2 regions of the Streptomyces sp. NPDC004111 genome follow, and region 2 is predicted to be linked to the other one. Evidence: riboswitches for the same ligand, from Rfam matches in the RefSeq annotation. Region 2 holds a riboswitch; the other holds the start of a gene.
What was found. Region 2 has a riboswitch for cobalamin ahead of ACFYVL_RS03835 (FecCD family ABC transporter permease). Riboswitches for the same ligand answer to the same signal wherever they lie in the genome.
Positions count from the first base shown of each region.

Region 1: another riboswitch for cobalamin. It lies ahead of ACFYVL_RS22305 (CbtB-domain containing protein); the one in region 2 lies ahead of ACFYVL_RS03835 (FecCD family ABC transporter permease).

Region 1 covers NZ_JBIAMU010000011.1:152,759-160,342, forward strand. The annotation lists gene ACFYVL_RS22300 (GAF and ANTAR domain-containing protein) at 1-715, shown strand, start outside; cobalamin riboswitch at 1,092-1,236, shown strand; gene ACFYVL_RS22305 (CbtB-domain containing protein) at 1,268-1,486, shown strand; gene ACFYVL_RS22310 (CbtA family protein) at 1,504-2,307, shown strand; gene ACFYVL_RS22315 (class F sortase) at 2,265-2,948, opposite strand; gene ACFYVL_RS22320 (hypothetical protein) at 3,038-3,580, opposite strand; gene ACFYVL_RS22325 (HAD-IIA family hydrolase) at 4,242-5,021, opposite strand; gene ACFYVL_RS22330 (alkaline phosphatase family protein) at 5,113-6,627, opposite strand; gene ACFYVL_RS22335 (TerD family protein) at 6,915-7,584, opposite strand, start outside.
Region 2 covers NZ_JBIAMU010000001.1:856,614-864,197, forward strand. The annotation lists gene ACFYVL_RS03810 (FtsX-like permease family protein) at 1-314, shown strand, start outside; gene ACFYVL_RS03815 (pyridoxamine 5'-phosphate oxidase family protein) at 399-812, shown strand; gene ACFYVL_RS03820 (SRPBCC family protein) at 953-1,438, shown strand; gene ACFYVL_RS03825 (ABC transporter substrate-binding protein) at 1,584-2,621, opposite strand; gene ACFYVL_RS03830 (ABC transporter ATP-binding protein) at 2,754-3,611, opposite strand; gene ACFYVL_RS03835 (FecCD family ABC transporter permease) at 3,611-4,639, opposite strand; cobalamin riboswitch at 4,836-4,981, opposite strand; gene ACFYVL_RS03840 (DUF6461 domain-containing protein) at 5,066-5,704, shown strand; gene sigJ (RNA polymerase sigma factor SigJ) at 5,732-6,703, shown strand; gene ACFYVL_RS03850 (VOC family protein) at 6,810-7,238, opposite strand; gene thpR (RNA 2',3'-cyclic phosphodiesterase) at 7,312-7,584, opposite strand, start outside.

The DNA.
Region 1 (7,584 bases), on a different contig from region 2:
CGACGACTTCGACGTGATCGACTTCCTCCACTGGTCGGCGGCCCGCTGCGTCGAGCTGCTCGACGTGTCGGCGGCCGGACTGATGCTGACCGACCAGCGCGGGCAGCTGCGCGCGGTGGCGTCCTCCGACGAGCGCGCCCGGCTGTTCGGCCTGCTGGAGATCCAGCAGGAGGAGGGCCCCTGCCTGGACTGCTTCCGGGGCCGGCGGCCGGTCGCGCCGCTCGCGCTGTCGTCCGCGGCGGCGCGGGAGCGCTGGCCGGTGTTCGCGCCGCGCGCGGCGGCGTACGGCTTCGGGTCGACGTACGCGGTGCCGCTGCGGCTGCGCGAGACGGTCATCGGCGCGCTGAACCTCTTCGCCGGTCCGGACGGGGCCGGTACGGCGCCGCAGGAGCTGCAGCTCGCGCAGGCGCTGGCGGACACCGCGACCCTGGGCGTCCTCCAGCAGCGCACCGTCCGGCACGACGAGCTGCTGGCCGGTCAGGTCCAGTCCGCGCTCACCGGCCGGGTCCGGCTGGACCAGGCCAAGGGCATGCTGGCGGAACAGTGGGGGCTCTCGGTGGACGAGGCGTTCGACGCGCTGCGGAGCCACGCGGAGCGCGCCGGGCGGCCGGTGTCCGAAGTGGCGATGGATCTCGTACGGGGCAGCCTGGACGTGGCGTCGGTGCCCGCCGGGAAGCCGGGCGGGGGCCGGAGCGGAGAGCAGAGGGCCCGGTGAGGCCGTACGGGACACTCGGAGCGACTTTGCAGTGACTTTGCGTCAATTACCCTATGGAGTACGGGGCTTGCCCGCTCTAGAGTATTCCTGAGGCCCCAGCCCCCGGCCCGTAGAGCCGAGTTGGACTTTCCAGAACCTCCCGCACAGACGCCGGGCTTCTCCCGCAGTCCGTGCGCGTGCGGTCGAGGACCAGCCCGGTCGGCGGCTCCGGGGGGAGCGAGCAGCCGACCGGGCCAGGTGCTGTCGCAAACGTTCCCGGTGCCCCGCGCCGCCCCTCCTGCCCTTCCCGTGCCGTCCCCCCTCCCGTGCCGCCGCCCCTTCCCGTGCCGTCCCCGGCGGGCGTTCCCGGGGCGCCATTGACAGTGCACTGCCAGGCTGGGACTCTCCGGAGGACAACTCCACACTTCGAGGCGACGGTGAACAGGAACTCCGGTGCGATTCCGGGGCGGTCCCGCCACTGTGACCACACCTGCCACGGTGTGGAAGTCAGGAACTGACCCGTCGTCCTCCTGCTCATGGGGCGTGGAAACCCCAGAAGGAGGCACCACCCTAATGTCTGCGTCTGCCCAGCAGTCCGCCCAGAGCGGCGATCTCGCGTCCGCGACCACCCGCACCCGGGATCTGCTGATCCTCGTCGCCGCGGTGATCGTCGCGCTGATCGCGCTGTACGCCGTGTTCATGGACAACGGCCACATCATCTCCGCCACCGGCAGCTACCTGCACGAGTTCTCGCACGACGGCCGGCACCTCTTCGGTGCCCCCTGCCACTGATCGGGGCCGGACGCACCATGAGCAACCCCACTCTCACCCTGCTCGGCCGCTCCCTCGCGGCGGGCGGGGCCGCAGGCCTGGTCACGGGCCTGTTCTCACTGCTGCTGGCCGAACCGGTGATGGACCGCGCGATCGTCCTCGAAGAGGCGCGCTCGGCGAAGGCGGAGGCGGCCGAGCACGCGCACGCGGCGGCGGGCGCCGTCGCCGACCACCACGAGGAGCTGTTCTCGCGCGGCCAGCAGCACTTCGGTCTGGTCGTCACGGCGATCGTCGCGGGCCTCGCCATGGGCGCGCTGTTCGCGGTCGCCTACGCGCTGGTGCACCGCCGCACCGGGTTCCTGGTCCGGGCCTGGCCGCGGGCGCTGGCCTTCTGCGCCGCCGCGTTCGTCGCGGTGGCCCTGCTGCCCGGACTGCGCTACCCGGCCGCCCCGCCCGGGGTCGGCGACGCGAACACCGTCGGGGAGCGGCAGCAGTTGTGGCTGGCCGCCGTCGTGATCGGCATCCTCGGCATGCTGCTGGCCTGGCAGGTGTACGTACGTCTCGCGGGCCGGGCCGAGCCGCTGCGGCACGGTGCGGTCTTCCTGACCGGGGCCGCCACCCTCGCGGTGCTGTTCCTGCTGCCGGACAACCCGGACGAGGTCCCGGTGCCGGCCGCCCTGCTGTGGGACTTCCGCGTCCTGTCGCTGGGCTCGCAGCTGCTGCTGTGGGTGGTCTTCGCGGCGGTGTTCGGGGGCCTCGGGCTGCGGGCCGCGGCACGGGCCGGCGCACCGGCGCGGGCTCAGGACCTGGCGGCCGGGGCCTCGGTGGCGCCGGTCAAGTAGGCGGAGACGACCACGTTGGCGGTGTAGGAACGGGCCTTGTGGTCGTACGTGCCGCCGCAGGTGATCAGCCGCAGTTCGGCGCGGCCGTCCTGGTGCGCGCCGTACACCTTCTTCGCGTCGAACTTGTCCCGGCTGAAGACCTGGACGTCGTCGACGGTGAACTCGGTGACGGAACCGTCCGCCCCGGTGACCTTGATCCGCTCGCCGGGGCGGGCGGAGCTCAGTCCGTAGAAGACGGCGGGCTTGCTCTGGGTGTCGACGTGCCCGACGAGGAGGGCGACACCGCGTGCGCCCGGCCGGGTGCCGTCCCCGAACCAGCCGACCGTGGTGGGCTGTTCGTACGGCGGCGGGTCCACGGCGCCCGAGGCGTCGAGACCGCGCGGGGCGACGGGGGCGGCGATGCCCAGCGAGGGGATGTCCAGCCGGTGCGGCTTCGCCCCGGTCACCGGGTCGTGCGCCTCGGGAAGTTCGACCTGCAGCAGTGGGCGTCCCACCGCGGCCACGTCACCGGTGGTCGGGGCGGATATGCCGCCCGGCCCGTCGGTGAGGTCGCGGCCCCACAGCCACAGTCCGAGGAGCAGTACCGCCCAGGCGACACCGGTGAGCATCCGGCCCTTGCCGGACGCGTGGTCATCGCTCATGTCCGGTCCTCTCCTCTCCCTGCCGTCCTGCTGGATTTACTGGATGTGCTGGGTGTGCTGGATGTACTGGATGTGCTGCCGCGGGTTCCTCAGTCGGTGGGGGCGGCGCCGCTGCGGCGGCGGCGTACCGACCGTCCCGCGATGGCGACGGCGGCGACACCCGCGAGGCCGAGGCCGATCAGGGTGTGCGGGGTGCCGGGGCCGTCCGACTCGGCGGCCAGGGCCGTACCGCCGCCGCCCGCGCGGACGGGAGCGGTCGGGTGGACCCGGTGGTGGACGACGGTGACGTTGCCGCTGGCGGTGCCGGGGCCGTCCTCGCACTTGACGTGGATGCCGTAGTCGCGGCCGGAGGCGTCGGAGCGGATCCGGGCCTCGGCGAAGAGGCCGCCGTCGGCGGCGGGGTGGAACTTCGCGGGTTCGGCGAACGCCTCGGACGTGCCGATGGCCGTTCTGCCGCCGCACACGCTGATGCGCAGGTCCACCTCCCCGCCCGCGGCGATGGTGGACGGGGTGACGGTGACGCTGCCGTGGGTCTCTTCGTTCTCCGTGGCGGCGGCGAGGGCGGGGGAAGCGGGGATGAGTACCGCTGCGAGTACCGCACCTGCGCAGAGAGTGAGCTGCGTTGAGCGCATTGTGAACCTCCTGGTACTTCGAAGATCCACGCATGCGGCACTTCCCGCATCCCCAGCCCCCCCCAAACTGCGCCGTCCGGGCCCTCGACGGCCCCCACCGCCGCGCCCTTGGGCGACGGGGGGCCGCCCGCTCACTCCCCCGCCCGAGCCCCCTTGGGCGGCGGGGCCGCCCCCCGGGGGCGGAACGGGCGGGCAAGGGGGCGGCCCCCGGCGGAGCCGAACCCTCCGGCCCCGCCCGGCCCGCCGCTCCGCACCGGAATGGCCGCTGCGCGGAGCCTCACCCCACCCCGCCCCTTCCCGAAACCGGAGCTCCGCCCCGGACCCCGGGTGGCGGGCCCTCCAGGGGTGGGTGGGGGTGTGAGGGAGGAGCGTGGTTGCTCGCGCAGTTCCCCGCGCCCCTGAAGGGGCACTCCTGCACCGGACGGGGGAGGTTGCTCGCGCCCACGCGGCGGTAGCCGCACAGTGACACAGCCCCGCGCCCCTGAAGGGGCACTCCTGCACCGGACGGGCAAGGCTGCTCGCGCCCGCGCGGCGGTGGCCGCACAGTGGCACAGACCCGCGCCCCTGACGGGGCACGCCACGCTCGCGCAGCGGTAGCCGCATCAATGCAGCCCTGCGCGCGGCAGCCTCACAGCGACACAGTCCCGCGCCACCGAAGGCGTCAGATGCGGTCGACCAGGTCCGCGATCGAGTCGACCACCGAGGACGGCCTGAACGGGTAGCGGTCGATGTCGTCCTTGCCGGTCAGACCGGTCAGGACCAGGAAGGTCTCCATCCCCGCCTCCAGTCCGGCGAGGACGTCCGTGTCCATCCGGTCGCCGATCATCGCGCTGGATTCGGAGTGCGCCCCGATGGCGTTGAGTCCGGTCCGCATCATGAGCGGGTTGGGCTTGCCCGCGAAGTAGGGGTCCTTGCCGGTCGCCTTGGTGATCAGCGCGGCCACGGCGCCGGTCGCCGGGAGGGGGCCCTCCGCCGAGGGGCCGGTCTCGTCGGGGTTGGTGCAGATGAAGCGGGCGCCGCCGTTGATCAGCCGGATCGCCTTGGTGAGGGCCTCGAAGGAGTACGTACGGGTCTCGCCGAGGACGACGTAGTCCGGCTCGTGGTCGGTGAGGACGTAGCCGATGTCGTGCAGAGCGGTGGTCAGGCCCGCCTCGCCGATCACGTACGCGGTGCCGCCGGGGCGCTGGTCGTCCAGGAACTGGGCGGTGGCGAGCGCGGAGGTCCAGATGTTCTCCACCGGCACGTCCAGGCCCATCCGGGCGAGGCGGGCGTGCAGGTCGCGGGCGGTGTAGATGGAGTTGTTCGTCAGCACCAGGAAGGGCTTGCCGGTGTCCCGGAGCTTCTTGATGAAGGCGTCGGCGCCGGGGATCGGTACGCCCTCGTGGATGAGGACTCCGTCCATGTCGGTGAGCCAGGATTCGATCGGCTTGCGCTCTGCCATCTGACGGAACTCCTCGTACGCGGTCAAAAAGAGCGAAGGGGGGCGCGCACGACCTTGTGCACGCCCCCAGCCTAATCAACGTACGGCCACGTCAGCCTGCCTTGACCGAGACCGCGTCGACGGTCCAGTACCAGTTGTTGCCGCCGGTGTACCGGAAGTGCACCCGCGCGGTGGTGGCGCCCGCCGGGACCTGGAGCCGGACGCTCTCCACCCGGGAGGAGGTGTCGGCCGTGTACGTCTTCACGACGGCCGGCGCCCCGTTGCCGTACGACACCAGCACCTCGCCCTTCTGCGGCGCCTCCTGCCGGTAGTACGTGGTGTACGTGAGCGTGGCCGCGGCCCCCGCGGTGACCGGGAACGCCGGGCTGATCAGCGTGGAGTCGAAGGTTCCGGTGACCGTCCGGTCGCTCCACTCGTCGCCGTCGGCGACCGCGAAGACGTTGCGGGCCCGGACGTTCAGCTCCCGCTGCTGGCCCTTCTCGGCCTTGGTCCAGAACTCGTCCGTGGTGAAGGCCCAGCCGCGCCACTCGGTGACCCCGCCCGTGCCCATCCGGGAGTTGTCGATCCGCCAGCCGGCCGGGGGCGTGTGGGTGAAGCCGAGCACCTCGGACCCGATCCCGCTCTCGTCGACCGCCTTCTGCAGCGTGCCGCGCAGCGCGTCGAAGGCGTCGGGCACCTGCTGCTGGACGGCCCGCCCGTCCAGCCCCCAGGCCGGGTCGAGGGGCACCCCCAGGTGGTGCAGCGCCGAGACCGCGACGTCCGGCATCCGCACGTCGTGGCGGGTGGTGCCGGCGGGCAGCCCGCCACCGCTCGCGATCAGGAAGGTCTGCCGCTCGTCCCAGCTGTCGCCGCCGTGGCCCCCGGTGGCGGTGTGCCCGTGGTCGGCGGTGATCATCACGAGCCAGTCCTCGCCGCCGTACGTGGCACGGGACCTGACGGCGGTGAGGATCTGGCCGACCTGGGTGTCGACGCCGCGCAGCGCGTCCAGGTACTGGCTGCTGGCGTTGCCGTGCTCGTGCCCGGCGTGGTCGACGTTGTCGAGGTGGACGAAGACCGCGTCGACCTCGGACCCGAGCCGGGCGACCGCGCGGGCGGTCGTCCCGGTGTCGTACTCCGCGGCCGGCGTCGAGACCCGCTGGTCGACCTTCGGGGAGAAGATGATGTCGGTGACCGGGTTCCAGGAGGCCACCGCGTACGTCCTGAGGGCGGGTCTGGCGGTCTCGGCCCGGGTCAGGAAGTCCGGGTACCGGGCGAGGTCGTGCCCGGTGAACTCGTTGTTGACCACCTTGTGCTTGTCCGGCCAGACGCCGGTGATGAGCGTCGACCAGCCGGGCCCGGAGGACGTCGGGGCCATCGGGTTGGTGTAGAGGGCGGAGGGCGCGGTCACCCCGGACGCCATGAGCGCGTCCAGGTTCGGGGCGTCGGCGTCCTTGATGCGCCGGAGCATCGCGCCGTCGAGGCCGATGACCAGCACCTTGGGGACCTTGGCGGCCCGTGCCCCGCGCGCGGCGGCGGAAGCGGCGGTGACGGAGGCGAGGGGGCCGGCCGCCGTGGCGACGGCGGCGGCACCGAGGAGTACGGCGCGGCGCGAAATGCCGGAGGACATGTCTTCTCCAGAGGGGAGGGGGTGCCGGGGCAGGACGGGGCGTGCGCGACGGACGGGATCCGAGATCAGGAATTCCGGACCAGACCCGTTACCTTGACGTGATATCAGCGACTGGTCCAGACCCTGACAGCCAACCTTGGCCGAATGGTTACCGGCAGACGTCGAACCGGCTGCGCGACGCGGACATCGGCACGCCGGACCCTCGGCGGGAGGGGGCAAGAGCCCCCGCCCGCCGGGGGGTTGGGGCGGGTGGGGGCTCGGGCCCCGGTGTGTCGCGGGGCCGTCCTTCAGTCCTCGGCCACGTCCACGCCGTGCTGCACGGCCAGTTCGGCGAGGCCGTGGTCGTACCCCTGGCCGACGGCGCGGCACCGCCACAGGGGTCCGCGGCGGTAGACCTCCGCGACGAGCATGGTGCGTTCGGTGGTCGCGGCGTCCAGTACGGCCTGGGCGAGCGGCTCCGCGCCGCCGCCGGGGCCGACGGTGAACTGGACCGCGCCCACCGCGCCGAAGGTCTCCTCGCCGTCGATCGCGGCGGCCACGATCACCTTGCGCACGGCGGCGGGCAGTGCGGCCGTGTCCACCACGAAGGACTGCTCGGTGGGTCCGTCGGTGCACAGCCGGACCGCGCCGTCCGGGGACTCCGGGGCGCTGTAGAACACGAAGTTCTCGTCGCGGGCGACCTGGTCCTCCTCGTCGACGAGGAACGCCACCAGGTCGATCTCGCAGGTGGACTGCTGCCCCCACGCAGCGGTGACCTGCCAGCCGGCCGTCGCCGACGGGTCGACGAGGTCCACCACCCCTCCCCTGGGCAGCACCTGCGGGCCCTGCCCTCCGTCGGTGCGCCTCTCGCCCGCACCGGCGGGCGGCGTCGGCGCGTCGAGCCAGTGCGCGGGGTGCGTGGGGACGGCCAGCGCGGTGATCCGCCGCATCCGGCGGTCCTGTTCGCCGCCGGGCAGC
Region 2 (7,584 bases):
TGACGGTTCTCGACCGCCGCCGTGAGGTCGGCCTGCTCCGCCTCTCCGGCACCACCCGCCGCCAGGTCAAGGGCATGATGCGCTGGGAGGCCCTCGTGGTGGCCGCCACCGGGCTGCTGCTCGGCGCCGGCATCGCCTGGACGACGCTGCTGCCGATCGCCCGCGGAGTGACCGGCGCCGGCCCGCACATCCCCCTGGTGGTGGCCGCGCCGCTGGCCGCCGGGGCGGTCCTCCTGACCGTCCTGTCCATGGGCCTGCCGACCCGGGCCCTGCTGCGGGTCCGCCCGCTGGAGGCGGGCGCGGGCAAGCAGTAGGGGCACGGGCGGGGCGTGTGCGCCGGGCGGGGGAGTCCCCCGCCCGGCGCACTCCTGTGCGGGCGCGGATGATGAGGTGTCCCCATGGCTCCCATGACCGATTCCGTGCCGCCGCCCGCCCCCGCCCTGCTGCCACGCCTGCGGGAGGAGCGGAACGTCTGGCTGTGCACGGTGCGTCCGGACGGCACGCCCCATACGACCCCGGTCTGGTTCGTCTTCGTACGGGACCGCTGGTGGATCGGCACGGACGGCGGCTCGGTCAAGGTCCGCAACGTCGAGAGGTCCCCGGAGGTCTCGCTCGCCCTGGAGGACGGGGGCCGGCCGGTCGTGGCCGAGGGCCGGGCGACCGCGCACCGCACGGGGTTCCCGGCGGACGTGGCCGCCGCCTTCGCCGCGAAGTACGACTGGGACGTCACCGCCCCGGAGCGGCCCGGGGGACACCGGGTCCTGCTGGAGGTGCCGGTACGGCGCTGGCTGCTGGCGGGCACGGCCCGGTGACACCGGCCCACCGCCAACTGTGACCCGGGTCACCTTCGCCCGTGTCACGGATGCGGGTGCCGTCCGGTCAAGGGGATGGACGGACGCGGTGCGGACCTCGCGCCGCGGCAGGCCGCAGGACCCAGGAGAGGAAGACGGCCATGGAGACCCTGACCGTACGACGTGTCATCGCCGCGCCGATCGCCGACGTGTTCGACTGGTGCGCCGTCAGTACCCACTACACCCGCTCGCCCTTCATCCTCAGGGCCCGGCTGGCCCGCCCGGGGGCCGGGGCGCCGTACGGCGTCGGCGCCGTACGGCTGCACACCTGGACCATCGGCTGGTTCCGCGAGCGGATCACCGCCTACCACCCGCCGTACGACTTCGACTACACCGTCGAGCGCAGCTTCCCGCCCGCCCGGCACGAGCTGGGGCGGATGACCTTCGCCGAGGTCGAGGGCGGCACCGAGGTCCTCTGGACGACCGCCTTCGAGGTGCCGCTGCCGCTCGTCGGGAAGGCCTTCGCCCGCTCGGTCGCACGGCCCCTGATCGCCCGCGCCTTCGGCAGCATCCTCGCCGCGGCGGACGAGGCGCTCACCGCCGGACGGGCGGCGGGCCCGACGGCCGCCCGGCGGACCGGGCGCTAGCGCGCCGGCCCGGCCGACAACCCGGCGGACCTGCGGACCGGTCGACAACCCGGCGGACCTGCGGACCGGCCGACAGCCCGGCGGACAGCGTGGCGGGGCGGCCGACAGCCCGGCCGACAGCGTGGGGCGGCTGGCCGGGCGGCGGTCAGCGTGCGGCGAAGCCCCTGAGGTCGTCCGCGAGGGAGGCGATGGCCGCCGGGTTGCGCGGGCTCTCGACCAGTTCCGCGTAGTCGAGGACGACGATCCGGTCGTTCTTCACGGCCGACACATTGGCCAGCGGCGGGTACGACGTCAGGAACTTCCGCTTCTGCTCGGCACTCGTGTCCCCGTAGTTGTTGATCACGATCACCTCGGGGTCGCGCGCCACGACGGTCTCCCAGCCCACCGTCGCCCAGCTGTCCTTGAGGTCCTTCATCACGTGGTCGCCGCCCGCCCTGGTGATGATGTCGTGCGGGGCGGCGTAGAGGCCCGAGGTGAACGGCTTGTCCTCGCCGCCGTCGTAGAGGAAGACGCGCGGCCGGTCCTTGCCCTTCAACGCCCTGGCCTCCGCGTCCGCGACCTGCTTGCGGAACTTCGCCACCAGGGCCTCGGCCCGCTCCTCCACGTCGAAGACCTTCCCCAGGTTCCGCAGGTCGGTGTAGAGCGCGTCGAGCGGCGGCATGACGCCGCGCGCCGTGCCGCGTCCGTTGCGGCACGACTCGCTCAGCAGGTACGAGTCGACGCCCACCTTGGCGAGCGCGGCCGGGGTGAAGCCCTCGCCCTCGTTGAAGCCGTAGTTCCAGCCCGCGAAGACCAGGTCGGCGCGGGCGTCCAGGACCAGCTCCTTGTTGATCGTCTTCTTCGAGAGCCACTTGGCCTTCTGGTAGCCGTCCTTCCAGGGAACGGAGCTGAGGTCCCCCTTGTCCTCCGGCATCACGAAGCCCGCCATCCGGTCGGCCAGCCCCAGCGCGAACATGATCTCGGTGATGCCCACGTCATTGGTCACCACGCGCTGCGGGGCCTTGTCGAACTGCTTTCGCTGCCCGCAGTTGTCGACGGTCACGGGGTAGTGGCTGCCGGCCGCGGCCTTGTCGGCGGCCCTGGGGGCGACGTCCGCACCGCAGCCGGTGAGGAGGAGGGAGGTGGTGAGAGCGACCGCGAGAGCGGCGGGGCGTACGGGGTTCAGGGGACGGTGGTGACGCATGACGTGCGACGGCTCCTTCAGGAGTGGGCGTGGGGGACGGAGTGACAGCGGGCAGGACGGACGGAGGGACGTAAGGAGGGACGTGCGGGACGCGGGCGCCAAGGGAGCGCTGTCGTCACGGGAGCGCCGTCGTCACGGGAGTGGAGTCGTCACGGAGGCGGAGGGCGCCGGCGCCGCGGAACCGGAGGCCGGGCATTTGGTCGGCCGGTCCACCACCGCCCTCGTCGTCAGCCGGTCGAAGAGCAGCTGCACCGCGCCCGTCTCCGGATGCCGCACCCGGTGCGCCCGTACGCCGAAGACGTCCGCCAGCAGCTCCTGCGTCAGCACCTCGTGCGGCGGCCCGTCGGCGACGATCCGGCCGCCCGCGACGACGTACAGCAGATCGCAGTGCAGGGCAGCGAGGTTGAGGTCGTGCAGGGCGGTGAGCACGGTTGTCCCGCTGTCCCCGACCAGCGCCAGGACCTCCAGCTGCTGGGCGATGTCGAGGTGGTTGGTCGGCTCGTCCAGGACGAGCACCTTCGGCTGCTGGGCGAGCGCGCGGGCGATCAGCACCCGCTGCTTCTCGCCGCCGGAGAGGGTCAGGAAGCCGCGGTCCGCGAGCCGGTCCGCCCCCACCCGTTCCAGCGCCTCCGCACACACCCGCCGGTCCTCCGCGGTGGCCCTGGCCACCGACCGCTGGTGCGGCAGCCGTCCCATCGCCACCACCTCGGCCACCGTGAAGTCGAACTCGGTGACCGCCTCCTGCGGCAGCGCGGCCAGCCGCCTGGCGCCCTCCCGCGCGCTCAGCCCCGACAGGTCGTCGCCGTCGAGCCGGACTGTGCCGGCCGAGGGGCGCAGCGCCCGGTACACGCACCGCAACAGGGTGGACTTGCCACTGCCGTTGGGTCCGACCAGCCCGACGACCTGTCCGTCGGCCGCCCGCAGCGTGATGTCCGCCACCAGCCTCGCCCCGCCGATCTCGACCGACAGGTCCTCGACGTCGACCCTCATCAGGCACCCCCGAAGGTGTAGGAACGGCGCCGCATCAGCAGCACGAAGCACGGCACGCCGACGGCCGCCGTGAGCACGCCCAAAGGCAGTTCGACGGGGGCGAGCACCACCCGCGAGAGCACGTCCACCCAGATCAGCAGCACGGCGCCGGCGAGCGGCGCGACGGCCAGCAGCTTGCGGTGGTCCGCGCCGACCAGCATCCGTACCGCGTGCGGGACCATCAGCCCGACGAACCCGATCGCCCCGCTGACCGCGACCACCGCGCCCGTCACGGCCGCCGACACCAGGAACAGCTCCTTGCGCAGCCGCTCCGGGTCCACGCCCAGCGCCGCCGCCGTCTCGTCGCCCATGGCCAGCGCGTTGAGCCTGCGCGCCGACCAGCCGAGGTGGACGAGCCCGCCGAGCACGGCGCCCGCCGCGACCGGTACGGAGGCCCAGTTGGCCCCGCCGAGACTGCCGAGCAGCCACATCATCGCGGAACGGGCCGCCTCGCCCCGCTCGGCGGCGAACACCATGAAGGTGGTGACGGCCGAGAACCCGTAGTACATCGCCGTCCCGGTCAGCACCAGCCGGAGCGGTGTCAGCCCGCGCGGCGTCCGCGCGACCGCGTACACCAGCACCATCGCCAGCAGCGCCGACACGAACGCGGCGCCCGACAGCGCCCACACCCCGAGCGCCCCGAACGCCCCGAAGATCAGTACCGCGTTGGCGCCGACGGCGGCGCCCGAGGAGATGCCCAGCACGAACGGATCGGCCAGCGCGTTGCGCACCATCGCCTGCACCGCGACCCCGATGGCGGACAGCCCCGCCCCGACCACGGCCGCCAGCACGGCGCGCGGGAAGCGCAGCTCCCAGACGATCGTGTACGCGGGCACCTCCTCCGGCGCGATGCGGCCACCGCTCAGCCCTGCCCACAGATAGCGCAGCACCTCGTCCCAGGAGAGCCCGGAGGCCCCGATCCCGGCCCCGCAGACGAGGGAGACCAGCAGCGCGCCGCCCAGCCCTCCGAGCAGCAGCGGCAGCGGCACCCGCCGGGAGTGCGCGGGCGGTCCGGCCGACCCGGGGTCGGGTCCGGAACCGGAATCGGCTCCGGTCGTGCGTATCGGGGACGACGTGGCCACAGGCGGGGATCGCTTTCGCCTCGGGCCGTGCACGTACGCAACCCAAGGGGCGGCCCGGACGCCGGGCGCCGGAACAGCACCTCATCGCAGTCCACGGCGAATTGACAGGAGCCTTCACCGCCACGGGTGATCGGGCTTACGGAGCCACCTGGGCTCCGCCTTACCGTTGCGGGTCAGCGCCGGACTTCGACCGGACTTCCCCCGTGGGGCGCTTGCAGCTTAACCGGTACGGCGCGGGGGCCCTCCGGCGGCTGCGGGCGCCGGAACGGCTTCGCCCGGTGGGACGGCGGGGCCGCGCACGGCGTTGTCGGTGGTGGCTGCGATGCTGGGGGCATGACCGACAGCACCGTTCCCACCACGACCGCCGCCGACTTCGCCTGGATCAGGGAGCAGTACGCGTCCCTGCTGGAGGCGTACTGCGTCACGCTGGTCGAGGCGATCACCCCCGAAGAGCTGCTCCGGGCGCTCGGCGCGGAGCCCGGGGAGCGGACGACGGGCGTGGAGGATCTGTGCGAACCCTCCTACGACGTATGGGACATGGAGGACGGCGAGCGGCTGCTCGTGGCGGCGGCCCCGGTCGGCGACTGGTCGCTGATGGTCGAGTACAACGGCTTCCTGGGCATCACCGACGAGGTCGCGCTCCCGCTGTCGCGCGGACGCACGGTGGTCTCGCACTTCCGCAACATCAACGCGGTGGACCACTTCAAGTGGTACCGGGACGGCACCACCCGCCTCCACTTCGAGCCGCTCTTCCCCCACCAGCGCGACGGCAGCCACCCCGACGAACTCCTCACCGCCATGCGGGAGTCCGGCTTCGACCTCAGCGACGCCGAGGACCGCCCCCGTCGCGGGCACACCGAAGCGGCCTTCGCCCTCGCACAGCGCATCACCGGCGTGGCCCCGACCCCGCTGCTGTTCGCCGGGGCGGAGTTCGTCGGCGGACTCGCGCAGCCGCCCCGCTCGTCCCGCTGAGCGGCCCGGCCTGGCATGCTGCGGGGTATGACCACGAAGGAAGCTGAAGCTGTCGCGGAGTTCGAGGCGCACCGGTCACGGCTCTTCTCGCTCGCGTACCGGATGCTGGGGTCCGCGAGCGAGGCCGAGGACATCGTGCAGGACACCTATCTGCGCTGGAGCGCGGCCGACGCCTCCGCCGTCCGTACGCCGGCCGCCTGGCTGACCAAGGTCATGACCAACCTCTGCATCAACCACCTCACCTCCGCCCGCGCCCGGCGCGAACGGTACGTCGGGCCCTGGCTCCCCGAGCCCGTGCTCACCGGCGCGGCGGCCGGCCACGGCGGTGCCGACCGGCTCGGCCCGCTGGAGACCGCCGAGCAGCGCGAGTCGGTGACGTTCGCCCTGCTCACCCTGATGGAGCGGCTCACTCCGGCCGAGCGCGCGGTGTTCGTCCTGCGCGAGGCGTTCGGGCACAGCCACCGGGAGATCGCCGAGGCGGTCGGTGTCGAGGAGGCCCACTCCCGGCAGCTGCTGCGCCGGGCACAGACCCAACTCGGCCACCCCCGAAGGCACTTCGAGGTCGACGAGCAGCAGCGGAAGAAGCTGGTCGAGCGGTTCTTCGCGGCCACGGTCGAGGGGGACATGGCCGGGCTTGAGGCGCTCCTCGCCGACGACGTGATCGCCTGGGCCGACGGCGGCGGCAAGGTGACCGCGGCCCGCAGGCCGATCCTCGGCCGGGACAAGGTGGTCCGCTATCTGCTCGGCATGGCGGAGCAGCTCGACGCCTCGCGGTTCCGGTTCGAGTTCGACGAGGTGAACGGGGAGACGGCGGTGCTCGTGCACACGGGCGCCGATGCCGGTGATCCCCGCGAGCCCGCTGCTGCCGGCACTCCCGGTGGTGCGGCGCCGGTGCTGTTCGCCGTCGTGGTGCCGGAGTTCAGGGACGGGCTGATCCGTGGGGTGCGGACCGTGGTCAGCCCCGACAAGCTGACCTTCGCGGCGGCCCAGCAGGCGTGACCCCGCGTGTCGCCGTGTGACGCCGTGCGGGCGTGACCCCGCGTGTCCCCGTGTGACGCCGCGCGGGCCCCGGCCCCCGCCCCGGTTCACCGCACGGCCGCGGCGCTCAGTCGACGCAGAACTCGTTGCCCTCGATGTCCAGCATCGGGATGCACGAGTCGGTGCCGTCGTACAGCGTCTGCACGTGCGTCGCGCCGAGCGGGACCAGCCGGGCGCACTCGGCCTCCAGCGCGGCGAGGCGCTCCTCGCCCACCAGTCCGGTGCCGACCCGTACGTCGAGGTGCACCCGGTTCTTGGCGGCCTTCCCCTCGGGGACGCGCTGGAAGTACAGCCGCGGGCCCTCGCCGGAGGGGTCCACACAGGCGAACCACGCGTCCCGGTCCGCGGGCTGCTGCGCGGCCCGGTACGCGTCCCAGTCGGCGAACCCGTCCGGCGCCGGCGGTACGACGTACCCCAGCACCTCGCACCAGAAGCGGGCGAGCCGCTCGGGTTCCGCGCAGTCGAAGGTGACCTGGAACTTCTTGATCGTCGTCATCGGCACACCCTATGAGGGCGCGCCGATCATCGGAACCCGAATGATCGGAACCCCGGATCACCGGAAACCCGGGTCACCGGAAACCCGAGCCCACGGCGGGCGGTCCCTTCGCCGGTTCGAACGCCCAGGACTCGATGTCCCGGTAGTGGATCGGCCCCGGGCCGCGCCCGATGTTGCTGCCGACCAGGTGCAGCCGTGCGGTGGGCCAGCGGCGGCCGGTGAACTCCGCGAGCGAGGCGGCCGTGGCCACCACGGGGGCGGTGTCGGCCCGGCGGGCGCGGGCCAGCGTCAGGTGCGGGCGCAGCGGCCGGCCCTCGAACGGGACGCCGCACTCCACCACCAGTTC